Regions from separate parts of the Lysinibacillus sp. TE18511 genome, predicted to be linked through region 1. Evidence: a T-box and tRNA genes for the amino acid it is inferred to sense, from the RefSeq annotation. Region 1 holds a T-box; the other holds one or more tRNA genes.

Region 1 (16,274 bases):
CCGGTAAGCAAAAATCTTTATGATCCTTCCCTATCATTTCTTCCACTTTATAGCCTAATGCTTTAGCAAAAAGCTCATTTACATAGGCAACTTTACGCTCCATGTCAAAACGGATAATGGCTATATTTTGCTCAATTGCCTGCACTACTAGATCATCCGTAACTTGTGTATCTAATATTTTCTGCATAACCCACACCCAACTCTTCCCTAAAATTTTACTTAAAAATAAATTATTTTACATCAAAAGCCCTTATAAAGATTATTTATTACAAAAAAACATGGGCACATTACCCATGTTTTTTTAAAAAATGTAATACTTCTTGCGATGTAGTAGCTACATGAATAATTGACTTTTGTTCAGCACGTATAAAGCCTTCCTCAAGCATTTTTTGAAATTGTTGTAGAAGCGCATCATAAAAACTATTTACATTATATAAAATTATTGGCTTTTCATGTAGTCCAATTTGTGCCCACGTAAACACTTCAAAATACTCATCCATTGTCCCGCCACCCCCGGGTAGGGCTATAAAGGCATCTGCTAACTCTATCATTTTTGCTTTACGTACATGCATCGACTCAACAAAATGAATTTCTGTTAAAGAGGCATGCGCTAATTCCCGCTTCTGTAAATGCGTTGGCATTACTCCAATAACCTCTCCGCCAGCTGCTAATACTGCGTCTGCTACTTTTCCCATTAGTCCTGTTTTCGAACCACCATAAACTACACCATGACCATTTTGAGCTAATACAGTCCCTAATTCGGCTGCCTTGTCTGCATAAATTGGGTTTATGCCTAACCCAGAACCGCAATACACCGCTATTCTTATAGTAATCCCTCCTATTTCAAAAGACGTGACACAATAAGCTACATATTGTCTCACGTCTTTTTGATTATTTATTTTCTTCAATTGCTTGAGCCTGCCACTTCGCTTTCGGCCAGAACGCCATAATTTATCTTCCTATTGTTTTAGAAATATTAGCTTTAATAAACCTTCTATTTACGTAAATGGCTTGTTTGTTTTAGCATATGACTGATGCGGCTCACAATTGATTCAATTGCTTCAGGATTTTTTAATAAATCATAATCATTAATGTCTAAACGTAGAACTGGGCATGAATTAAAGTTATTAATCCAACTCTCATAACGTTCATGCATTTCACACCAATAATCATTCGGTGTTTGCTGCTCCATCGCACGACCACGCTCTTGAATACGTCCAATAACAGAATCAATTGGTCCTTCTAAATAAACAAGTAAATCTGGATGCGGGAAATATGGCGTCATCACCATAGCATCAAATAAATTTGTATAAGTCTCGTAATCTGTTGGGCTCATTGTACCTTTGTCATAGTGCATCTTCGCAAAAATTCCTGTATCTTCGTAAATTGAACGATCTTGAATAAACCCACCGCCATACTCGAAGATACGCTTCTGCTCCTTAAAACGCTCCGCCAAAAAATACACCTGTAAATGGAAACTCCATTTTTCAAAGTCCTCGTAAAACTTATCTAAGTATGGATTTGTATCCACCTTTTCAAATGACGTACGAAAGTTTAACGCCTCTGCTAGCCCCTTTGTCATCGTTGATTTTCCTACACCAACCGTACCAGCGATTGTAATGACTGTTTGTGGAGGAATATCGTATTTCTCTCTCAAATTCATTGCTGCAAGCTCCTTTGTTGTAACGTATCCTTTATTGTTTGTAAAACATATTTCAAATCATCTGGATTTTTAACAAAATCAAGCTGATCGCCATTAAATCGAATAACAGGAATTTCGGGATGCATTTTCTCAAAATGCTCGATAAAGGTATGATAATCTGCCACAAGTTGTTCCATGTAATCTCGTGAAATCATTTTTTCAAATTCACGACCACGCATCGCAATACGTTTCATCAACGTATCCACACTAGCGTGTAAATAAACAACTACATTTGGAACAGGCATATCTTTCGTTAATATTTTATAGATTTCTTCGTACTTATCATACTCTGTAGACGCCAATGTACGCTTTGCAAATATTAAATTTTTAAAAATATGGTAGTCCGCTACAACAGGTTTTTCATGTGTCACACGGAATTTTTTAATATCTGATAATTGTTTATAGCGATTACATAGGAAGAACATTTCTGTTTGGAAGCTCCATTCCTCAATGTTCTCATAAAACTTATTTAAAAAAGGGTTTTCGTCTACTATTTCTTTTAATAGATGGTAATTAAATGTCGCTGCAATCTCTTTCGATAAAGAGGTTTTACCAACACCAATCGGACCTTCTACCGTAACAAATGGAATCGTCACCAGAAGCTCCTCCTTTATGTTCTATGGATTCTATCGTCATTACCCTAGCTTTGAGGCTTTCATTATATCAATTATGCCTCGGCATAATTGCGTCCGGAATCGGCTTTATGCTTAGGCCTGCACGAGGGCCGACACGATGTCGGTCATTTCGGTAATGCCACAGGACGTGGCGTTTTTACCGATGCAGGTCAGTTAGCCGTTATCTCATGGATGCGATGATTCAAAAGACATTTGTAACTGCCGTTTCACTTACGTTACATAAAACACTTGCTGAAAGAAGTTAAAAATGAGTCAGTATTTTTCATTGTATCATAGTGAGAAAATGAAAAACAGAATCAAGCCAGTTCTCTATTAAATTTGGCAACAACAAACAACACGAAAAAAATAGACCCACAAAAGTGGATCTATTGTTACCCTTATAATTTAACTCGCTGTAAACGCAGTGCATTTAAAACGACAGATACCGAACTAAACGCCATCGCTGCACCCGCTACCCAAGGAGCTAACAGTCCAAATGCAGCAATCGGAATACCTAATGTATTGTAAGCAAATGCCCAGAATAAGTTTTGTTTAATGTTACGCATCGTTTTACGACTCATAATGATGGCATCTGCAATACTGTTTAAATCACCACGAATTAGCGTAATATCTGCTGCCTCCATTGCAACGTCGGTACCAGTACCGATTGCCATCCCAATATTAGCTGTCGCAAGTGCGGGTGCATCATTAATGCCATCACCAACCATCGCCACTTTTTTACCCGTAGCTTGCAGTTTTTTTACTTCATCTGCTTTGCCTTCTGGAAGAACTTCAGCAATCACATGATTCACGCCAACTTCTGCTCCGATTGCTTGTGCTGTACGTTCATTATCACCAGTCATCATAATCACAGTAATGCCCATTTCTTGTAGACGATGAACTGCCTCTTTTGAAGTATCTTTAACTGTATCAGCAACTGCTACTAGGCCAGCATACTGACCGTTAATAGCAGCTAACATTGCAGTTTTACCGTTTTCCTCTAGTTGCTCCATTGTTGGTAGAATATCATCAATATAAATTCCGTATTGCTGCATTAATTTACGTGTACCAATTACAACCCCTTGACCAGAGACAGTCGCTTGCACACCGTAACCTGGTATCGCTTCAAAGAATTGAACATCTCCTAACTCAATACCACGATCAGCAATTCCTTGAACAATTGCTTCTGCTAACGGATGCTCTGATTGCTTCTCCGCTGCCCCAATTAACGATAAAAAGCGTACTTCTTCTTGATTTGCTGTTAGTACGATATCCGTTAAGACAGGTTTGCCGTGTGTCACTGTACCTGTTTTATCAACAACCACTGTGTCAATGCTTTGAGTTTGCTCTAAATGCTCTCCACCTTTAAATAAAATACCAAATTCCGCCGCACGACCAGAGCCCGCCATAATAGATGTTGGCGTTGCTAATCCAAGCGCACATGGACATGCGATCACAAGAACTGCAATTAATACTTCAAGTGCTGGCGTAAACTCACCTGGTTGCACCCAAATAATCCAAACTAAAAACGTGACAACAGCAATGCCTACAACAATGGGTACAAATATACCTGAAATTTGGTCTGCTAAGCGTTGAATCGGCGCTTTTGAGCCTTGTGCATCTTCTACAACTTTAATAATTTGAGCTAATGCTGTATCGCGACCAACTTTAGTTGCTGTCATTTTAATAAAGCCATTTTTATTAATAGTTGAACCGAATAATAGGTCACCTTGCTTTTTATCAACTGGTAGACTTTCTCCAGTTAACATCGATTCATCCACAGCTGTTGTTCCTTCTAATACTTCACCATCGACTGGAATTTTTTCACCTGGTTTTACTAAAATAATGTCCCCAATAGCTACTTCTTCTAATGGTACTTCTTTTTCAACACCGTCTCGAATAACGACCGCCGTTTTCGCTTGAAGTCCCATTAATTTTTTAATAGCTTCTGACGAGCGGCCTTTTGCTTTTACCTCAAATAATTTACCTAATAAAATTAAAGTAATTAATACTGCACTTGTTTCAAAATAAAGGTGAGGGCTATGATGTGATCCTGCAGTTACAATAGCTTGATACACACTATAAAAATAAGCAGCAGATGTGCCCATTACGACAAGTACATCCATATTGGCACTACCGTTGCGCAAAGCTTTATAAGCGCCAATATAAAATTGTTTTCCAATGATAAATTGAACAGGAGTAGCCAACACCATTTGCACCCACGGATTCATTAAAAAATCGGGAACATATAAAAATGATGTAAATGAAAAATGCCCTACCATCGTCCAAAGTAGTGGTAATGAAAGAATGGCCGATAAAATAAATTTATGTTGCTGTTGTTTGATGGCCAGTTCTCGATGATCTACTGTCTCTTGCTCATCTGCTTTTTGATGCGCTTCATATCCTAATTTTTCAACCTTCGCAATAATATCTGCAATCGTCACCTCAGATGGGTTAAACTCTATAGTTGCTTTTTCCAGCGCTAAGTTTACGTTCGCAGAGGATACACCTGCTAATTTATTTAAACCCTTTTCTATCCGTGTTGCGCAGGCCGCACATGTCATACCTGTAATATCGAATTCCGTTTTTTGTTTAATGACACCATAACCAAGTGCTTCAATTTTCTTTTCAAAGTCTTCTTCATTTAGTTTTGTCGGATCGTATTTAATGGACGATTTTTCAAGAGCTAAATTAACCGTCGCTTGTTCTACACCATCCATTTTATTTAAACCTTTTTCTATACGAGTTGCACAGGCCGCACATGTCATACCTGTAATTTGCAAATTCGTTTCCTTTATTTCTGAACTCATGATTATTTCTCCTCCCTACATACCAACAGGGGGTATGTGTAATTGAAAATAATAGAGTGCTACTTGAGCACCCTATCTATATTATTTAACGTCATAGCCTTGATCGTCGATTGTTTCTTTAATTTGATCTAGAGATACTTGTGTTTCATCAAATGCTACATCTACTAAACCATCAGCTAAGTTTACTTTTACTTGTTCAACGCCTGCTAAAGCTCCAACACTTTTTTCCACTGAGTTTACACAATGTCCACATGACATTCCTTGTACGTTTAAAGTTACGTTTTGCATAAATATCTCTCCTTTAATTTCATACTATATAGGGGTATATTTTCATGAAAAAAACTTTTATTTTTTCATTAATTTTTGAATGGTCACTACTAACTCATCTAACACTGCTTCATCACCTTCTGATAGGCGATCTACTACACATCCCTTTAAATGACCTTCTAATAATATTTTTGCTACACTATTTAAAGCAGACTGTGTGGCAGACAGTTGCGTAATAATATCATCGCAGTAAACATCTTTGTCAATCATCCCTTTAATGCCTCGGATTTGACCTTCGATTCGATTTAAACGAGTCGTTAAATCTTTTTTTACGCGTTCAGGATGATGGCTTTTTCGACACGAAGTAGCTTCCTCTGTATGACAAACATCCTTTTTCACTATATCCTCCATACAATACACCTCCTACTCACACTCATCATACTATACCCACGAAGGGTATGTGAAGTGTAAAAAGAACTAAATATTTTTATTAATGATGATGGTGATTCGACTGCTCAGTTTTTATTGTACATAAAATGGATTGATCATGCTTATGTGCTACTGTCTCCAATTGAATTGTTACATGCTTTATGCCCTTATGCTCAAGATTATGTTCAATTTCTCGTAATATATTCTCACTATCCGTAATTTTTAGCTGATCATCAACAACGGCATGGCAGGAAAGTGCATTTGTTCCACTTGTTATTGTCCAAATGTGTAAATCGTGAATACTATGAACACCATTCGTTTGTTCAATAATTTGTATAATCTCTTGAACATCAACATTTGAAGGTGTACCTTCCATTAGGACATGAATAGCAGCCTTTGTTACATAGTAGCCGCTTCTTAATACTAATAACGCAACAATAACACTTGCAAGTGGATCAGCCCATCCCCACCCAAAAAACATAATTAAAAGTGCGGCAACGATGGCTCCTACCGATCCAAGCATATCGCTTAATACGTGTAAAAAGGCACCTCGCATATTTAAATTATCTTTTGTATCACTACCACGCATCATAATCCAAGCTACCAAAATATTTATTAAAAGACCTATCGTACTTATTACTAGCATACCTGTAGTTGCCACTTCTGGTGGATTTGCAAAACGTTCAATTGCCTCATAGAAAATAAATAAAGCAATAAAAATTAATGTCACACCATTTAAAACTGCAGCTAAAATTTCAAATCGTTTATATCCATATGTTTTACTATAGTTTGCAGCCTTTTCTCCAAACATAAAAGCAAGCAAAGCAATTGCTAAAGAAATGGAGTCACTTAACATATGCCCTGCGTCTGATAAAAGAGCCAAACTATTTGTTAAGTATCCCCCTACAGCTTCAATAACCATGTAACTCGTAATAATTATAAATGATAGTATTAACACCTTTCTATTTGCGCCATGTGTATGGTCATGGCCATGATCATGCCCCATGTTTTATCCCTCCATTAATACTAGTTATGTGCAGCATGCTCGATAGCTTGCTTTAATAAATTCATAATGTGATCATCATCTTTTGAATAATATAGAGTTGTACCTTCTCTTCTAAATTTCACTAAACGTAAATTTTTCAAAAAACGTAATTGGTGTGAAACTGTAGATTGACCTAAATCTAAAATTTCAGCTATATCGTTGACCGAATGCTCATCAGTGCACAATAAATTTAAAATACGAATTCTCGTCGGATCACTTAATGCTTTAAATGTTTGTGACACAACAAAAAGTGTCTCTTCATCTAAATGTTGATCGTTAGTAACTTGAACTTCTGTCTTTTGTAATTTTTCATCCATTAGTTTACCCCCAAAAGTCTATATTTATATATGAGCATGTGTTCATATATAAATATAGATGGTTATTTTAGGAATGTCAATGATTAACTTCTTTCAGCAAGTGTTTTATGTAACGTAAGTGAAACGGCAGTTACAAGTGTTTTATGTACCGAAAACGTAGCGACAGGTACAGGTCCCCCACATCGTGTTGTTGTTGCTGTCGCTACGTTGACACTGCGCTTTCGCACAAAAAACATCTGTTGCTGTCGCTACGTTAGCACTGCGCTTTCGCGCAAAAAATATCTGCCGCTGACGCTTCGCTTTCGCGCAAAAAATATCTGTTGGCCTTAAGCCTCCTGACGCAATTTACCGAGGCATAATTGATAGTAGCAATTGTCAAACAAGCAAGATACACTAATTTATAAGGAGAGATCATAGTGGATATTTTTGAAACAGACAGATTATTTATGAACAGTGCACTCGATGAAGCAAAAAAGGCTGCTGTACTCGGAGAGGTTCCTATTGGAGCTGTACTTGTATACAATGGAGAGATTATTGCGCGGGCTCATAATTTACGAGAAACAACGCAAAATGCGACAACACACGCTGAACTAATGGTTATTCAAGAAGCTTGTAAAAAAATAGGTAGCTGGCGTCTTGAAAAAACAACACTTTATGTGACGCTTGAACCTTGCCCAATGTGTGCAGGTGCCATTTTGCAATCTCGTGTGCCGCGTGTTGTATATGGTGCAAGAGATATAAAAGCAGGCTGTGTAGATTCACTCTATCGCTTATTAAATGATGCACGCTTTAACCATGAATGTGAAGTAACAGAAGGAATTTCAGCTGAGGAATGTGGACAAATCTTAACCGATTTTTTCCGAGCATTACGCGAACGAAAAAAGGCCGAGAAAAAAGCGCGACAAGCTCTAATTGTTGAAAAAGAAGATTTTTAATAAAAAATTCACGCTATTGGTTAAAAAGAAAAACTACTGTTGAAATTTCAACAGTAGTTTTTCCATTTCTTTACTCCGATTATTTTGGAGCAATTACTTCTTTTCCGCCCATATACGGTCTTAATACTTCAGGTATTACTACGCTTCCATCTTGTTGCTGATAATTTTCTAGGATTGCTGCTACTGTACGGCCAATTGCAAGACCTGAGCCGTTTAATGTGTGTACATACTCTGGCTTTGCATTTGGCTCACGGCGGAAGCGAATATTTGCTCGACGTGCTTGGAAATCTTCGAAGTTAGAACAAGAAGAAATTTCACGGTACATGTTTTGCGCCGGAATCCAAACCTCTAAATCATATTTCTTCGCTGCAGTAAATCCTAAATCAGCTGTACACATTTTTAGTTTACGGTATGGTAACCCTAATAATTGCAGTACTTTTTCAGCATGACCTGTTAATAGTTCTAGCTGTTCATAAGATTCTTCTGGTTTTACAAAGCGTACTAATTCTACTTTGTTGAATTGATGTTGACGAATTAAACCACGTGTATCGCGACCCGCAGATCCTGCCTCTGAACGGAAGCAAGCACTATATGCTGCAAAGCCTTGTGGTAATGCTTCGGCAGGTAAAATTTCATCACGATAGAAGTTTGTCACAGGTACCTCTGCTGTTGGAATCATGAAATAATCTGTGTCATCTAATTTAAAGACATCTTCTTCAAATTTAGGCAGTTGTCCTGTACCTGTTAAGCTATCGCGATTGACAATTACAGGTGGTAGCATTTCTTCATAGCCATGCTCTTCTGCATGTAAGTCCATCATAAACGTCATTAATGCACGTTCTAAACGAGCACCAAGACCACGATAGAATAAGAAACGACTACCCGTCACTTTTGCCCCACGTTCAAAGTCAACAATTTGTAAGTCCGTAGCGAGATCCCAGTGTGCTTTAATGTCAAAATCAAATGCTGGTACCTCACCCCAAGTATATTCCTCTACATTATCGTCCTCTGTTGTGCCAACTGGTACAGATTCATGTGGAACGTTTGGTAAACGCATCATCATATCTTTAAAGCGTTCTTCTACCTCATTTAATTGGACATCTAACTCTTTAATTTCATCGCCAACTTGACGCATACGCGCAATGACTTCATCCGCATTTTCTTTATTACGTTTCATAACAGAAATTTGCTCAGATACTTTATTACGTTCAGCTTTAAGCTCTTCTGTTTTTGCAATTAATTCACGACGCTTTGCATCTAATACTTCAAAATCGTCTAAGTTTCCTAAATCCTCATTACGTGTTAACAGCATTTCTTTAATTTCCGCGAAATTGTCGCGCACGCGTTTAATATCTAACATCGTCATACCTCCAGTAGATTGTTAATGATGGGAAATACTTAGTAGAACACAAAAAAAGCCCTCATCCCCAAAAGGGACGAGAGCTACCCGCGTTGCCACCCTAATTGACTAGACAATTTGCCTAATCCACTTATTTCATAACGGCATTTCAGCCGGCGACAGCCTACTTCATTAACTTCGACTGCGCAACTCCAGGACGGATTCACAAGTGCTTTTATCAGCTTCCACCACCCGCTGACTCTCTAAAAAAAACGTGCTTGCTACTACTTCCCATCATCGTGTTCAGTTATTTGAATTTTATCCATACTGTACTATATGAACCGAGTTTTTGCAAGTCATACCATAGAAGATACAAAATATTCAAGAATACGTGCATCTGACGTTAATTCAGGATGGAAAGAGCAACCTAATAAATGATCGTCCTTTGCTAACACGATTTTCCCGTCATGCTCTGCTAATACTTCAACACCTTCACCTACAGAAACAATATGTGGCGCACGTATAAAGACAGCCGGAATTGCTCCACCTATTTCAGGTATGTCGAGCTTCACTTCAAAGCTATCTACCTGACGTCCATAAGAATTCCGTGCAACTACCACATCCATTACAGCTAAATGTGATTCATAATCCACTAATTCCTTTGCTAATAAAATCAATCCTGCACATGTTCCAAACATCGGCAATCCTTGTTTTGCAAGTGTGCGGATTGGCTCTAATAGCTCATAGCGATTCAGCAATTTCCGCATCGTTGTGCTTTCTCCACCAGGCAAGACAAGTCCATCAAGCTTCTCTAAATCAGCACTTTGTTTTACTAAGACCGCTTCGCATCCAAGTGACTCTAACATTTGCACATGCTCTCGTACCGCTCCCTGTAATGCTAAAACACCGATTCGCTTCATCTTACCAGCCTCGCTCTTGCATACGCTCATTTTGACTAAGCTGTGCAATATCAATGCCTTTCATCGGAACACCAAGTTCTTTTGAAATTTCAGCAATTAACTTGTAGTCCTTATAATGCGTAGTGGCCTCTACAATTGCACGAGCAAATTTCTCTGGGTTTTCTGATTTAAAAATACCAGAACCAACGAATACACCATCCGCTCCAAGTTCCATCATTAATGCCGCATCCGCTGGCGTAGCAACTCCACCTGCCGCAAAATTCACTACTGGTAAACGGCCAAGACGCTTAATTTCTCTTAATAATTCAAAAGGAGCACCAAGTAATTTAGCCTCTGTCATTAATTCGTCCTCTGTCATGCCAACAACCTTACGTACTTGCGCATTCACTTTGCGAATATGGCGAACAGCCTCTACAATATTCCCCGTACCTGGTTCACCTTTAGTTCGTAACATGGAAGCTCCCTCACCAATGCGTCGAGCCGCTTCTCCTAAATCGCGACAACCACAAACAAATGGCACTGTGTAATCACTTTTTAATAAATGAAACTCTTCGTCTGCTGGAGTTAATACTTCACTTTCATCAATATAATCAACACCCATTGCTTCTAAAACTCTTGCTTCAACAATATGTCCAATACGTGCTTTAGCCATTACCGGAATAGATACAGCCCCCATTACCTCCTCAACAATACGAGGATCAGCCATACGTGCAACTCCACCCGCCTTGCGAATATCTGATGGTACTCGTTCTAATGCCATGACAGCTACAGCTCCTGCCGCTTCCGCAATTTTCGCCTGCTCTGCATTAATAACATCCATAATGACGCCACCTTTTTGCATTTCCGCCATCCCGCGTTTTACTAACTCTGTACCTGTTTGTTTCATGATTTCTAACCTCCACCTGTATGATGAAATTTAGTATAATAGAAATTGACCATATAAAAATATCCAGTTTACAAAATAATTATAAGGTCAGGAGGATTAATGGACATGGATATGCTATTATTTCAGCTAGAAAAAAATGGTGAAAAACCGCTCTATGATCAGCTTTATAGCGGCATTAAAGAGGCTATTATTACAAAGAAAATAGCAGTAGGAGAAAAATTACCATCAAAAAGAAAATTATCCGATTTTTTGAATATTTCTCAAACAACAATTGAAATTGCGTATGCACAGCTACTTGCAGAAGGCTATATTATGTCAAAATCACGAGTTGGTTATTTTGTAGAGGAAATTGACGAGCTTCCGTATATTCAACAGGACACAGTAGCTTCCTTAAACGAACAACCTAAGAAAAAATCGCACAAGATAGATTTTAATCCTGGTTCCATCGATATCGATGCCTTCCCTTTTCAAACATGGCGGAAATATGCGAAAGAGCTCTTTGACAATGCCTCAAAGGAATTATTATTAACAGGTGAGCCTCAAGGAGAACGATCTTTACGTACGGAGATTGCTAATTATTTATTTCAATCACGTGGAGTTGTTTGTAGTCCTGAGCAAATTGTTATCGGCTCCGGAACAGAGCAACTTCTTCCAATGATTTTGCGCCTTTTTAGTGACGACACTTGCTTTGCGCTTGAAAATCCAGGCTATCCAGCTGTGCATCGTATGTTTTCCCAACATAAACGAAAAGTCTATCCAATTGCGGTCGATGATGAAGGAATTGTCATTCATGAGCTCGAAAAAACTAGCGCAGACGTTGTTTATATCACGCCATCACATCAATTCCCAACAGGAGCAGTATTATCAGCAACGAGACGTGCACAAGCTTTAAAATGGGCTGCACAAAGCTCCTCTCGTTACATTATAGAAGATGATTACGATTCCGAATTTCGCTATACTGGAAAACCAATTCCTGCACTTCATGCATTAGATCGAAATGATAAAGTAATTTATATGAGTACCTTTACAAAATCGTTAATGCCATCCTTGCGTGTTGCTTATTTTGTACTTCCGCCAAAATTACTTGCTACTTATAATGACGTATTTAATTACTATTCATCAACAGTGCCTCGTTTCGATCAACATATCGTAGCTAATTTTATGCGTGATGGTCATTTTGCAAAACATTTAAATCGAATGAGGAAAATTTATCGAAAAAAGCATGAAAAACTCACTTCAATTTTAGAAAACTATTCTAATCAAATTAAAATTACTGGAGAGCAAGCAGGCATGCATATTTTACTTGATGTACAGCATGCTTTATCGGAAAAGCAATTACAGCAGCTTGCCTCCAATGCAGATATCGGGATCTATCCATTATCTGATTATCGCCTGGATCACTCCACAGCCTCACACGCTCAATTTTTACTAGGTTTTGGAAGTATACCTGTAGATGAAATAGAAGCGTTTATTGAGAAGCTAATGGACAGTTGGGATATACAGAAGAAACACCCATCAAATTGATAGGTGTTTCTTTTGATTATGATTCAATCAATTGGATATTATAATGCTTAAACCATGTATGAATTTGCCCCAGATAAGCTAAAAGCTGTGGGCCAGCCATTAATTGTCCATACCATGGGACTTTGAAAGAACTACCACCAGATTCAATTAGCTCGATTAGCTTCTGCCGCTCAAATAATTCATGAAGAATTGAATTTTTATCCTTCATTATTTCTCTTAGCCATTTTTGAACGCCTGCTGTATAAACTGGATGATAAGTTTTAGGATACGGATTCTTTTTTCGATATAAAACTTCTTCTGGCAATAAGTGTTGCATTGCTTTACGAAGCAACCCCTTTTCCATACCACCTAAATTTTTCATTTCCCAAGGAATATTCCACGCATATTCCACAAGGCGATGATCTGCAAATGGAACACGAACTTCAAGACTCGCTCCCATGCTCATACGATCTTTTCGTTCCAGCAATGTTTGCATAAACCATACCATATTCAAATAAAACATCTCACGTTGCCTTACTTCCTCAATACTCTCTCCATCAAGATAGGGTACTTCAGCAATTGTTTGCAAATATACTTGTTGTGCATAAGATTCGACTGCTAATTTCTTACGCCACCGCTCTTGTAACATTGTAGACCTTTCAGACAGTGAACGAATCCAAGGGAAACCTGTAGCCGTTTCTGTAAACCATGGGTAACCACCGAAAATTTCATCCGCACATTCACCTGATAGCGCAACGGTAAAGTCACTTTTTATTTCTCGACAAAACCATAGTAATGATGAATCCACATCCGCCATCCCTGGTGAATCTCTAACAATGACAGACTCTACTAACAAATCGATTAATTGCTGCTGAGAAATTTCCTCAGTATGATGTGTTGTACTAAAGGTATCTGTCATTTTTTGAATCCAATACGTGTCTGTCGATGTTTGAAAAGCATGTGGATTAAAGAAACGCTCATTATCCTCATAGTCTATAGAGTACGTATGAAGTGTGCCTTTGTTCTGTTGCTGGAACATGTTTGCTGCAATTCCAGTAATGATGCTGGAATCTAAACCACCTGAAAGAAATGTACAAATCGGTACGTCTGAAACAAGCTGTCGTTCAATAGCATCCGTTAGCAAAAACCGGACATGATCGATTGTTTCTTCTAATGGCTCTTCATGCCGTTTACTCTGCAGCTTCCAATACTGCCAAAGTCGTATACCCTCTCTAGAGAAACGCATTGCATATCCTGGACGTAACTCATTAATATTTTGAAAAAGTGACTTTCCAGGCGTTCTAGATGGTCCTAAAGCCATAATAGTAGCTAGCCCTTCTATATTAACGGTTGTTTTCATCAATGGATGAGCTAATAATGCTTTCACCTCTGATGCAAAAAGCAAGCCGTCTTGTAGCTCTGTATAAAACAAAGGCTTTACACCTAGTCGATCCCGGCATAAAAAAAGAGATTGTGATTGTTCATCCCATACACCAAAAGCGAAAATCCCATTTAAAAAATCTACACACTGCTCTTTCCATTCAATATAAGCAGTTAATAACACTTCCGTATCTGAATGAGTTGTAAAAACATGCCCTCGATTTTGAAGCTCTTTCCGTAATTCTTCTGTATTATAAAGCTCGCCATTGTATGTAATGACATAGTTTGCACCATCATGTACTTTTTTCATCGGCTGCTTCCCACCGATTAAATCGATGACGGCTAACCGTCGATGGCCAAATGCAATATGCTCACTACACCAAATATTTTCATCATCAGGCCCTCGTTTATTTAACGTTTGCGTCATTAACTTCAGAATTCTATCACTTGTTCTTAAATCCTTTTGAAAGCTAGCCCATCCAGTAATACCACACATTTAGCCACACATCCTTTCGCCTATTAGCGTATGCAGTAAAGCGTGAAAACGTGAAAAGAACACGAGATGTTTGAAAACATCTACGTGTTCTATCCATTAATTATTAAAATAAGCCACCAACAAAGTCGGTAATACCACTCCATAAGTTTCCGAAGAAGCTACCAATACCTTGGAAGAATAGCGAGATACCACTAGCACGCTCTACAGCCTCCGTAGTGACAACATCAGCTGAAAGTTCCTTACCGTCAACAAAACCGTAATCTGTGCCTTCTGAGCGCTCCATAACTACCTTTCCGACAGGTGTATCCTTCTTGACCTCTGCTTCAAGACTTTTTTTATCTAATACTAGTTTAGGTTTATATAAGTCTTTCTCAGATGACTTTACCATAAATGAAACTGGTTCTTTAACAGCAATCGCTACATTCTTTTCTTTACCTTTCGTAACTTTTACTGTTTCTTGATCTTTAAACTTATAGTTCGCTGGGATAATTTCTTGTTTCGAGAATTGTGAGAAGCCATAGTTAAATAATTTAGCTGTTTCATCGAAGCGAGCTTTATATGAACCTTCTCCATTTGCATCTACAGCCTTCATAACAACAGCAATTAAACGTGTACCATTACGCTCTGCAGTACCTGTAAAGCAATGTCCAGCAAAGTCAGTTGTTCCTGTTTTTAATCCATCAACGCCTTCATATTGGTACACTAATCCTGGCAACATAAAGTTCCAGTTCTCCATTTTAATCGCATCTTCTGTACCTTCACGGAAAGTCTTCTTTGCAATTTTAGAAGTTTTTAATACATCCGGATGATCTTTTAGTAAATGATATGCCAATTTAGCTACAGATTTAGCAGGCATTACATTTTCATCATTTGGTCCAGTACCTGCTGGGTGCATACCAAATAAATTTGCATTGTTAAGACCAGTAGAGTTTACAAATTTATAGTCTGTAAGACCAAGCTCTTCTGCTTTTTTATTCATTAGCTTTAAAAACTCAGTTTCAGTACCCGCAATTGTTTCTGCTATAGCAACTGTAGCAGCATTTGCAGAGTAAATTGCCATCGCCTCATATAATTCACGAATTGTGTAAGACCCGTCTCTACGCAATGGTACATTACTTAACGCACGATCTTGAGACAATTTATACGTATACTCAGTTACATGATATTCCTGATCCCACTTAACTGTACCTGCATCAATTGCGTCCAATAACAGGTATTCAGTCATCATTTTTGTCATACTCGCAATACCTAGTGATGTATCTGCATTTTGTTCATATAAAATTTTACCTGAATCTGCGTCAATTAAAATCGCAGCATCCACTTTTAATCCTAAATCTGATTCTGCATGTGCCTTCGCAGGGACAGCTGCCAAAACACTAAATAACAAAACAGGAATTAGGAGCAAGCGGATAGCTGTGTTCATTGTCTTTTTCACCTTTAAAGCCCTCCAAAAAAATAATCTTGTCCTCGACATTTTATCATAGAAAGTTACTTCCGTGCGCACTCTCTACCATAAAAAAATGCTCTCGCGCCATCTTTGTAGACGATTCGAGAGCATAAAAGTTGCTAGTAATATATTACATCGAATAGTTTGGTGATTCTTTTGTGATTTGTACATCATGTGGATGTGA
Region 2 (8,760 bases), on a different contig from region 1:
TTCGTTCACTAACTCAAGGTTAGCTACTAAAAACTTTATTGATTACGTTTTGCTTGTTCAGTTTTCAAGGTTCATTTTATTACCGTTTCGCAACAGCAACTTTTATATAATAACATGTCGCCAATCATGTGTCAACAACTAAATTGTTTAATTTAATTTATTTGTTTTTCAGCAGTTATCTTAACGACTCTTATTACTATACCACAATATTTTTGTATTGCAAGCATTTTATAAGAAAAATATTAAAGCTGTTATCCCTAGTACTCCCGGAATACCTAGTATCGCAATTGTTAGAACAGAAAATAGATTAATAGGCACATTATAGCCCGCATACCCTATACCTAAATGAATAATAAATAATAGAAGAAAGGCAAAGGCAAATCTAAACCAAAAAACAGACATTCCTTCTAATATTTTTCCCATTTTAGCATGTCTTATTATTATATAAAGAAAAAGAAGCACTACAGGCACACAAAAACTCATAATTACGAATCCGGACACACGGTTTCCCCCTTAAAGTATATAATTACGAAAGTTTATGTTTCCTGTTTTGCTTCTATGAATATCAATTATGCCTCGGCATAATCACGGCCGGAGGCATTAACTTATTTCAGCAGATCTTTGGACATCCGCTGAAATAAAGTTAAAAAACTACTATTTAATTAATACTTTTCGAATTCTAGCTTCCTTGAATAAATAAAAATGTATACTCTCAGTTGCTTTTCGTTGAGCAATTACTTCTAAATCATAGTCATCTACTAATTCTTCGATTATCTTTGACTGCTGTAAATCCTCTTTTGTTTCTTTGATAAGATTTACAAGCTTGTCATCGAATTCTTTTTTTAATTTTCCCTTACTGCGGAAGAACATAGTAATCCCTCACTCACAATTCCCGGCGACCTTCCATTGCCTTCGATAACGTAACTTCGTCTGCATACTCTAAATCTCCACCTACTGGTAGTCCATGGGCGATACGTGTTGTTCGAATGCCTGATGGCTTCACTAGACGAGAAATATACATAGCTGTTGCCTCACCCTCGATAGTCGAATTCGTAGCTAAAATTAGCTCCTGAACAGTCTCATCATGCAAACGGACTAGCAGAGAAGAGACATTAATATCCTCCGGACCAACACCATCCATAGGTGAAATAGCTCCCTGTAGTACATGATACATACCGTTGAAATCACGCATTTTCTCCATCGCAATCACATCTTTTGTATCTTGGACAACGCAAATAATAGAATGATCTCGTTGTTTGTCCGTACAAATATGGCATGGATCTACATCAGTTATGTTGCCACACACAGAGCAGTAGCTTAAATTTCGTTTAGCATCAATTAATGCTTTTGAAAAAGATAAAACGTCATCTTCTTTCATCGTTAACACAAAAAACGCCAGACGAGCCGCGGTTTTCGGCCCGATACCTGGCAATTTCATAAAACTATCAATCAGTTTCGATATTGGTTCTGGGTAGTACATTTATTTACCTCCTAGAACGGAAGGTTCATGCCTTGAGTGAATTTACCCATAGTTGCATTCGTTTTTTCATCTACTTTTTTCAATGCTTCATTTGCAGCAACAACGATTAAATCTTGTAGCATTTCGATATCATCTGGATCTACTACTGATGGATCAAGATTTACTTCTACGATTTCACGTTGACCAGTAACAGCTACTTTCACCATACCGCCGCCAGCAACACCTTCAAATTGTTCTGCATTTAAGGCCTCTTGAGCTTCCATCATTTCTTTTTGCATTTTTTGCATTTTTTTCATCATACCTTGCATATTTCCCATTCCACGCATAAACATATTCCTCCTAAATGATTAATCTTCAACAATTTCAATAAAATCTTTACCAAACAGCTTTTCCGCTTCTGTCACAAGTGGATCTTGTGAAGCAAGTGGTTGCGCATCATCGATAAACGGCTCTTCTGGCATCTCTGCCGGTGGCGGCTCTAATAATTCCACTCCACGATCGCTCTCAGACTGAGATTTTTTCTGTTGCTGCAAGCCGTGATCACGAACAAACTCTTCACGTAATTTTAACCAGGTTTCTTCAGGTGTACAAAGCATTTCATACATAGCACCCGTTTGCCCTGCAATTAATTGTGTAAAGTGCGCTTTTAGAGATTGATTATCGGCAACCATTTGACAATGAATATCATACTTGAATTTTAACACAAAAGCACTTGAAGATGCCGCTACAGGTTCAGCCTCCGCTAAAAGAGCTGATTGAGACTTTTGCAATTGACTTAACGCCTGTGCCCAAACCGATTTTATACGTTGCACATCTTGTTTGGTTGCATCCTTTAGCACCTCTTGAATACGCCCTGTTGGTGCTTTATAGCCATTCGGACTTTTAGCTCGCGGACGTTGCTCTTTTGGCGCTTGCGCCGTCTGCACCGGCACACCAGCTTGTAATTGTGCTGACAGTTGTTGCACCATTTGCTCAAGTGCTACTATTTTTTGAGCAAGTTCAGGGCTCATAGTAGCTTCACCTGAAGTAATTGCTTGACTAACTCCCCCACCTGAAAACTGTACCATTTTAAGTAGCGCGGTTTCTAAGTAGATCTTTGTATGATGAGAGAATCGCATTTCTTGCTGCGTTTTCGCTAAAATATCAATGTAGCCGTAGAGCAAATTGGGCGCAAAATCATGCGCTAATGTAAAAACCCGCTCCTCTGGTGATACGAGCTCCAATAATTCCGCTAAATCATCGCTCGTTTGTAGCAATAATAAGTCACGGAAAAATGTAATCAAGTCCTCTGAAAGGCGAAGAGGATCTTTTCCATCCGCAATAAGCTGTTCTAATAACGCAAGCATTTGCGCAACATCTTTTACTTTTAGAGCTTCTGCTAATTCATAGAAAACATCCTGACTAATGGAACCAGTAACAAGTAGTGTATCCTCAAGCTTCAGCTTTTCTCCGCTGAAGGATACGACCTGATCTAATAAGCTTAAAGCATCACGCATACCACCAGCTGCTGATTGTGCGATTACCTTCAACCCTTGTTCCTCATATGGTAACTCTATATCCTCTAATACAACTTTCATGCGCTCAATAATATCATTGGTCGAAAGACGCTTGAAATCGAAGCGCTGGCAACGTGAAATAATCGTTGCAGGCAATTTGTGGGGCTCTGTCGTTGCTAAAATAAATACAGCATGAGAAGGTGGTTCTTCTAATGTCTTTAAAAGGGCATTGAAAGCGCTTGTAGAAAGCATATGCACTTCATCAATGATATACACTTTATATCTGCTACTTGCAGGAGCAAATCGAACTTTCTCAATAATGTCTCGTATTTCTTCAACGCGTGAATTAGACGCCGCGTCAAATTCAATAACATCTGGATGTGAACCATCTGTAATACTTAAACAAGTAGCACATTCGTTACAAGGTTCGCTTGATGGTGCATGCTCACAGTTTAAAGCTTTTGCAAAAATTTTAGCAGTACTTGTTTTACCAGTACCACGTGGCCCTGAAAATAAATAAGCATGTGTTGTTTTATTCGCTAGGAGAGCATTTTGTAGCGTTCTTTTGACATGTGCTTGGCCAGACATTTCTCGAAATGATTGCGGTCGATACACACGGTAAAATGCTTGATACGTCAATGATTTCCTCTCCTCTTCTTTTTTAATTAGAATATTCCTATTATAACATTTGCCCCATTATTTATGAAATAGTGTCACTGTTTTTCACAAATTCAAGGTAATTCCCCCCACTTCAATAGAAAGAGAAAATTCTAAGGTAGTTATTATTTTGCATAATAACTACATAAAAAAAACGCACCCGTCTATTGTAGACGGATGCGTTTGAATTGGCAATTTAATGCCGTGCACCTTTCTTCGACAGCCGCACATAAGCGTTACTCTTGTCGTTAGCTCAGATTAGGCAACCCCGCGGCACATGAATAAGACCACTTAATGCTGCTTCCTTCCGGACCTGACATGGTTCATGGGTATCCATTGCGCAGGACCCAATCGTCAACACTACGTGCAAAAGGCAGACCAAACAATACGGACAGCCTCGAAAAAGGAATTCAGTCTCGCTAGAGCGGATTGCGAGTTACAGGACACCGCTACCTTCCCACCTAGCACGGCAATAACTAGTATACTTACTGTTTTCATAAATTGCAACTTAATACACATAATATTTATGTGGAATAATCTATCTGCAATGTAAATAAACATTTTTTCAAAAAAACATAAAAATATGTTGACGTGAATTTAAAAACATGATAAATTAAGTTTTGTCGAAAAGACATGCAGTACTATATATTATGGAGGTATACCCAAGTCTGGCTGAAGGGATCGGTCTTGAAAACCGACAGGCGGGTAACACCGCGCGGGGGTTCGAATCCCTCTACCTCCTCCATTTTTTAAAATTCCGACTACGAATGTAGCCGTTTTTTTTTGCCCCAAAATTGTATGTAACAATTACTAGATACCACTTCCTCTTAGGTTGTGGTATTTTTTTATTTATTACGAAAAATATCGATTTGATAGTTAAGACTATTCTTAAGCATTATTGTTGAAAAAAATTATAATTTCACGTTCTCCAAAGTGTTTTTCCATAGCATCGTCGAATAATCAAGCTTTTTAGTACATCTTTTCTTTACTATCCCGCTCTATTAAAATTGATTAGGGAGGATTTTTTATGCGCTCAAATTTTTTTACAACTCGTACTTCCCTCACTTGGATTATCATAATTGCTTTATTAACTGCAATCGGTAGTGAGATTAAAATAATGCCTTTCACTGATACTACTTTTCGCTTTGGATTAGGAAGTATTGTTTTCTTTTTATGTACACTACTTAGACCTACACCTATAATTTTGGCTGGATTTATTACAAGTATCGTGACAATAGTTTTTCGAGTTATCATTAATTACTCTTTACACGATGTTCCATTAATAGATAGTTTACTTACACATCTACCTGCTGCTGCATTTTATGTATTGTTCGCAATATGCCTACAAATGCTTAGTATTCATCAGTATAGAGAAAAACCACTAATGCTTGGATTACTAGTTGCATTTAGTGAAGTCTTCAGTAATTTAGTAGAACAGCTAGTTCGTTTTTTCATTCATTCTTACACTTTTTTACTTCTTCATGATTTACTTATACTATTAGCGGTTGCTTTATTGCGTAGCTTTTTTGTAGTAGGTATTTATAGCTCTATTTTAATTGCTGAACAAAAAAAACGTGTTCAGGAAATGCTTACGATCGGCTCAGATTTATATGTTGAGACACTTTATTTAAAAAAATCTATGAACCACATCGAAAAAATTACAGCCAGTGGGTTTGATTTATATCGACAATTAAAGTCACTCGGCAATCGCGAGGAAAGTTTACAGGCACTCCTTATTGCCCAGGAAATTCATGAAGTGAAGAAAGATTCTCAACGTATTTATGCAGGTATTTCTAAAATTGTTGGTGAGAAGAGTTTTGGCACCCTTAGATTGTCTGAATTATTACATTATATTGAAGACGGCAATAGTAAATACGCTGAATTACTCGGAAAAAACATTGGGTTTAAAATAAGTATAGACACCGATTTTCAAGCGAAAGAACATATTGCATTGCTTGCACTTTTGAATAATTTAACAGCTAATGCTATAGAAGCAATTGAAGGACAAGGTGTCATTTCTATTGCTATTCAACAACAACAGGATGATACTGTAATAACAGTATGTGATAACGGACAGGGTATTTCACAAAGTGATCTCTCAATTATTTTTGAACCTGGATACACCACGAAATACAATGTGGAGGGTGTCGCGGCAACTGGCATTGGGCTTTCACATGTTGCTGAATTAGTTAACAAATTAAATGGCTCAATATCCGTTGAATCAAACAATCAAAACACGATGTTTAAAATTAAAGTTCCTACGCAAACTATTCAAACGGGAGAGACTTAAATGAGATATTTTATTGTTGATGATGATCGTGCTAGTCGAGTCATGTTAAAACAAATTATTGAAGATAGTGGTTTAGGTACAGTTATTGGTGAAGCACGCAATGGTGAGGACGCTATTCCACAAATTTTAATGACACAGCCAGAGTTTGTGCTTATCGACTTACTTATGCCTAAGCTTGATGGGATAGCAACAGTCGAGCATCTTATTCAAAATCGGTTTGAGGGACAATTTGTCATGATTTCTCAGGTAGTGAATAAGGAGATGGTTGGTGAAGCATATGAACAAGGTATAGATTTCTTTATTCATAAGCCTATAAACCGTATTGAGGTTGAGAATGTTTTACGTAAAACAACTGAACAATTTCGCCTAAAAAACTCATTGCTAGTAATTCGCCAATCACTTACAAACATTGATCTAAGTGAACAAATAAATCATAAAGCAACGTCACGAGATCATATTCAATCCATCTTAAATGATATGGGTATCGTTGGTGAAATCGGAAGTGAGGATATTATAGCCATCATCGAAACATTGCTTGCTCATCAGCACAAAATTGCACCACTTCCTCCACTAAAGGAGCTATATGAGGAAATAGCAGCTGTTACAAAGCCTACTCCAGATGAAATTTTGAAAGAAAGTAAAGCCATTGAACAGCGTGTGCGTCGTACTATATTAGCAGCAATGATAAATCTCGCCAATTTAGGTGTCGTTGATTATACAAATTCTGAGTTTGAATATTATGCACCTCGATACTTTGACTTTAAAGAGATTCGTCAGCTAATGACTCAAATAGAAGACCACGGAAACCGTAAAGCAAAAGTTAATATTAAAAAATTTATCCAGGTATTATATTCAGACATTTTAACAAAATTAAATTAATTTTCTCGGATTTTGTCGGATTTCATAAGTCCTCCGTATTATTAAAGTAAGGCAAGTCCTAAAAATTTAATACTAGGGGGTACAAAGGGTTTGAAGAAGAAATTTAAAATCAGTTTAGCCACTCAAATTTTGATTGGTTTGACTTTAGGGATTATTGTTGGTGGTATCTTTTACGGAAACCCCAAAGTTGAGACATATTTACAACCTTTAGGGGATATCTTTCTTCATCTAATTAAGATGATTGTTGTACCTATTATTATTTCAACTCTAATCGTTGGTGTTGCTGGAACTGGAGACATGAAAAAGCTAGGACGATTAGGCGGGAAATCACTTCTTTACTTTGAAATCATTACAACAGTAGCAATTGTAGTTGGTTTACTTTCTGCAAACATCTTCCAGCCAGGCGCTGGTGTGAACATGGACGAGCTCTCTAAAGGAGATATTTCGGGTTACGTTGCAACTACAGAGGAAGTAAAGCACGAAGGTCCATTTGATATTCTTGTAAGCATTGTACCGACAAATATCATTCAGGCAATGGCTGAAGGTAATATGCTTGCGATCATTTTCTTCTCTGTTATTTTTGGTTTAGGGGTTGCCGCTATTGGTGATCGAGGTAAACCAGTATTAGATTTCTTTAATGGGGTAGCAGATGCTATGTTCTGGGTAACTAACCTCGTAATGAAATTCGCTCCAATTGGGGTATTTGGTTTAATTGGTGTAACCGTTTCCAAATATGGATTCGCTTCACTAATACCACTTGGCAAACTTGCTCTACTTGTTTATGCAACAATGATATTCTTTATCTTTGTCGTTCTTGGTCTTGTAGCAAGATTCACGGGTATCAGCATTATCTTTTTAATTAAAGTACTAAAAGATGAGCTAATTTTAGCGTTCTCAACAGCTAGTTCTGAGGCAGTGTTACCACGAATCATGCTAAAAATGGAGAAATTAGGCGCTCCAAAGGATATCGTATCCTTTGTTATTCCAACTGGTTACTCCTTTAACTTAGATGGTTCAACACTGTACCAAGCTATTGCGGCATTATTTATTGCTCAAATGTACGGTATTCACCTAAGCATTGGTGAACAAATTACATTAATGCTTGTATTAATGGTTACATCTAAAGGGATTGCAGGTGTTCCAGGAGTATCCTTCGTTGTACTTCTAGCGACTTTAGGTACTGTCGGCATTCCAGTTGAAGGTTTAGCATTCATCGCAGGTATCGACCGTATCCTTGATATGGGACGTACAGTCGTTAACGTAATTGGTAACTCACTTGCTGCATTAGTAATGGCGAAATGGGAAGGTCGTTTCGATGCAGAAAAAATGAAAAATTACTTTAAAGATAACGAAAAGTTAGCATAAAAATCAAAAAAACTCACGATGTATGTGGCATCGTGAGTTTTTTTCTTTGATCCGCCGGAGACATTAGGCCAACAGATGTTTTTTGTGCGAAAGCGAAGCGTCAGCAGCAGATGTTTTTTGTGCGAAAGCGAAGCGTCAGCAGCAGATGTTTTTTGTGCGAAAGCGAAGCGTCAGCAGCAGATGCTTTTTGTGCGAAAGCGTAGTGCTAACGCAGCGGTAGCAAAATGGTTTTGTCTGTGCGAAAGCGTAGTGACAGCAAAAGGGTTTTATCTGCGCGAAAGCGAAGCGGCAGCGGCAACAACATGATGTTGGTCACTCAGTCATTGTCACAAGACGTGGCGTTCTTAGACTGAATTCCTCTATTTCAGCGGATGTTTGGAAACCTCTTGAAAAGTAGCTTAAATCCACATCCATCTCACCACTTATAGAGGTGGGAGACTTCTGTACCTGTCGCTACACTTTCGGTACAAAAGACATTAGCTGAAAGAAGCTAATACTTTATCTAAATAAGCAATAATTGATTCTTTTCCATTTACATGTGCTTCTTGTGCACGTATTTCATCCTTTTTAACTTTTACCTCAGCAGCTGCAAC

The links. The T-box of region 1 lies ahead of serS (serine--tRNA ligase). A T-box ahead of a tRNA ligase gene usually reads a tRNA of that ligase, here a tRNA-Ser.
Region 2: it has a tRNA-Ser gene. The T-box ahead of serS (serine--tRNA ligase) is inferred to sense a tRNA for this amino acid. The anticodon was not compared.

Annotation. Positions count from the first base shown of each region.
Region 1 covers NZ_JBSSFD010000061.1:644-16,917, forward strand. The annotation lists gene ACVWXS_RS24320 (methyl-accepting chemotaxis protein) at 1-187, opposite strand, end outside; gene ACVWXS_RS24325 (LOG family protein) at 288-908, opposite strand; gene ACVWXS_RS24330 (deoxynucleoside kinase) at 995-1,663, opposite strand; gene ACVWXS_RS24335 (deoxynucleoside kinase) at 1,660-2,298, opposite strand; gene ACVWXS_RS24340 (heavy metal translocating P-type ATPase) at 2,715-5,126, opposite strand; gene copZ (copper chaperone CopZ) at 5,208-5,414, opposite strand; gene ACVWXS_RS24350 (metal-sensitive transcriptional regulator) at 5,472-5,804, opposite strand; gene ACVWXS_RS24355 (cation diffusion facilitator family transporter) at 5,884-6,828, opposite strand; gene ACVWXS_RS24360 (ArsR/SmtB family transcription factor) at 6,849-7,184, opposite strand; gene ACVWXS_RS24365 (hypothetical protein) at 7,268-7,411, opposite strand; gene tadA (tRNA adenosine(34) deaminase TadA) at 7,601-8,119, shown strand; gene serS (serine--tRNA ligase) at 8,199-9,479, opposite strand; T-box leader at 9,549-9,765, opposite strand; gene pdxT (pyridoxal 5'-phosphate synthase glutaminase subunit PdxT) at 9,815-10,378, opposite strand; gene pdxS (pyridoxal 5'-phosphate synthase lyase subunit PdxS) at 10,380-11,264, opposite strand; gene pdxR (MocR-like pyridoxine biosynthesis transcription factor PdxR) at 11,370-12,788, shown strand; gene asnB (asparagine synthase (glutamine-hydrolyzing)) at 12,805-14,643, opposite strand; gene ACVWXS_RS24400 (D-alanyl-D-alanine carboxypeptidase family protein) at 14,747-16,078, opposite strand; gene guaB (IMP dehydrogenase) at 16,221-16,274, opposite strand, start outside.
Region 2 covers NZ_JBSSFD010000072.1:934-9,693, reverse strand. The annotation lists gene ACVWXS_RS25235 (pro-sigmaK processing inhibitor BofA family protein) at 229-501, opposite strand; gene ACVWXS_RS25230 (YaaL family protein) at 655-870, opposite strand; gene recR (recombination mediator RecR) at 884-1,480, opposite strand; gene ACVWXS_RS25220 (YbaB/EbfC family nucleoid-associated protein) at 1,492-1,806, opposite strand; gene dnaX (DNA polymerase III subunit gamma/tau) at 1,828-3,615, opposite strand; RNA gene ffs (signal recognition particle sRNA large type) at 3,836-4,103, opposite strand; tRNA gene ACVWXS_RS25205 (tRNA-Ser) at 4,286-4,378, shown strand; gene ACVWXS_RS25200 (ATP-binding protein) at 4,661-5,923, shown strand; gene ACVWXS_RS25195 (response regulator) at 5,924-6,802, shown strand; gene ACVWXS_RS25190 (cation:dicarboxylate symporter family transporter) at 6,893-8,167, shown strand; gene ACVWXS_RS25185 (hypothetical protein) at 8,243-8,473, shown strand; gene ACVWXS_RS25180 (RraA family protein) at 8,644-8,760, opposite strand, start outside.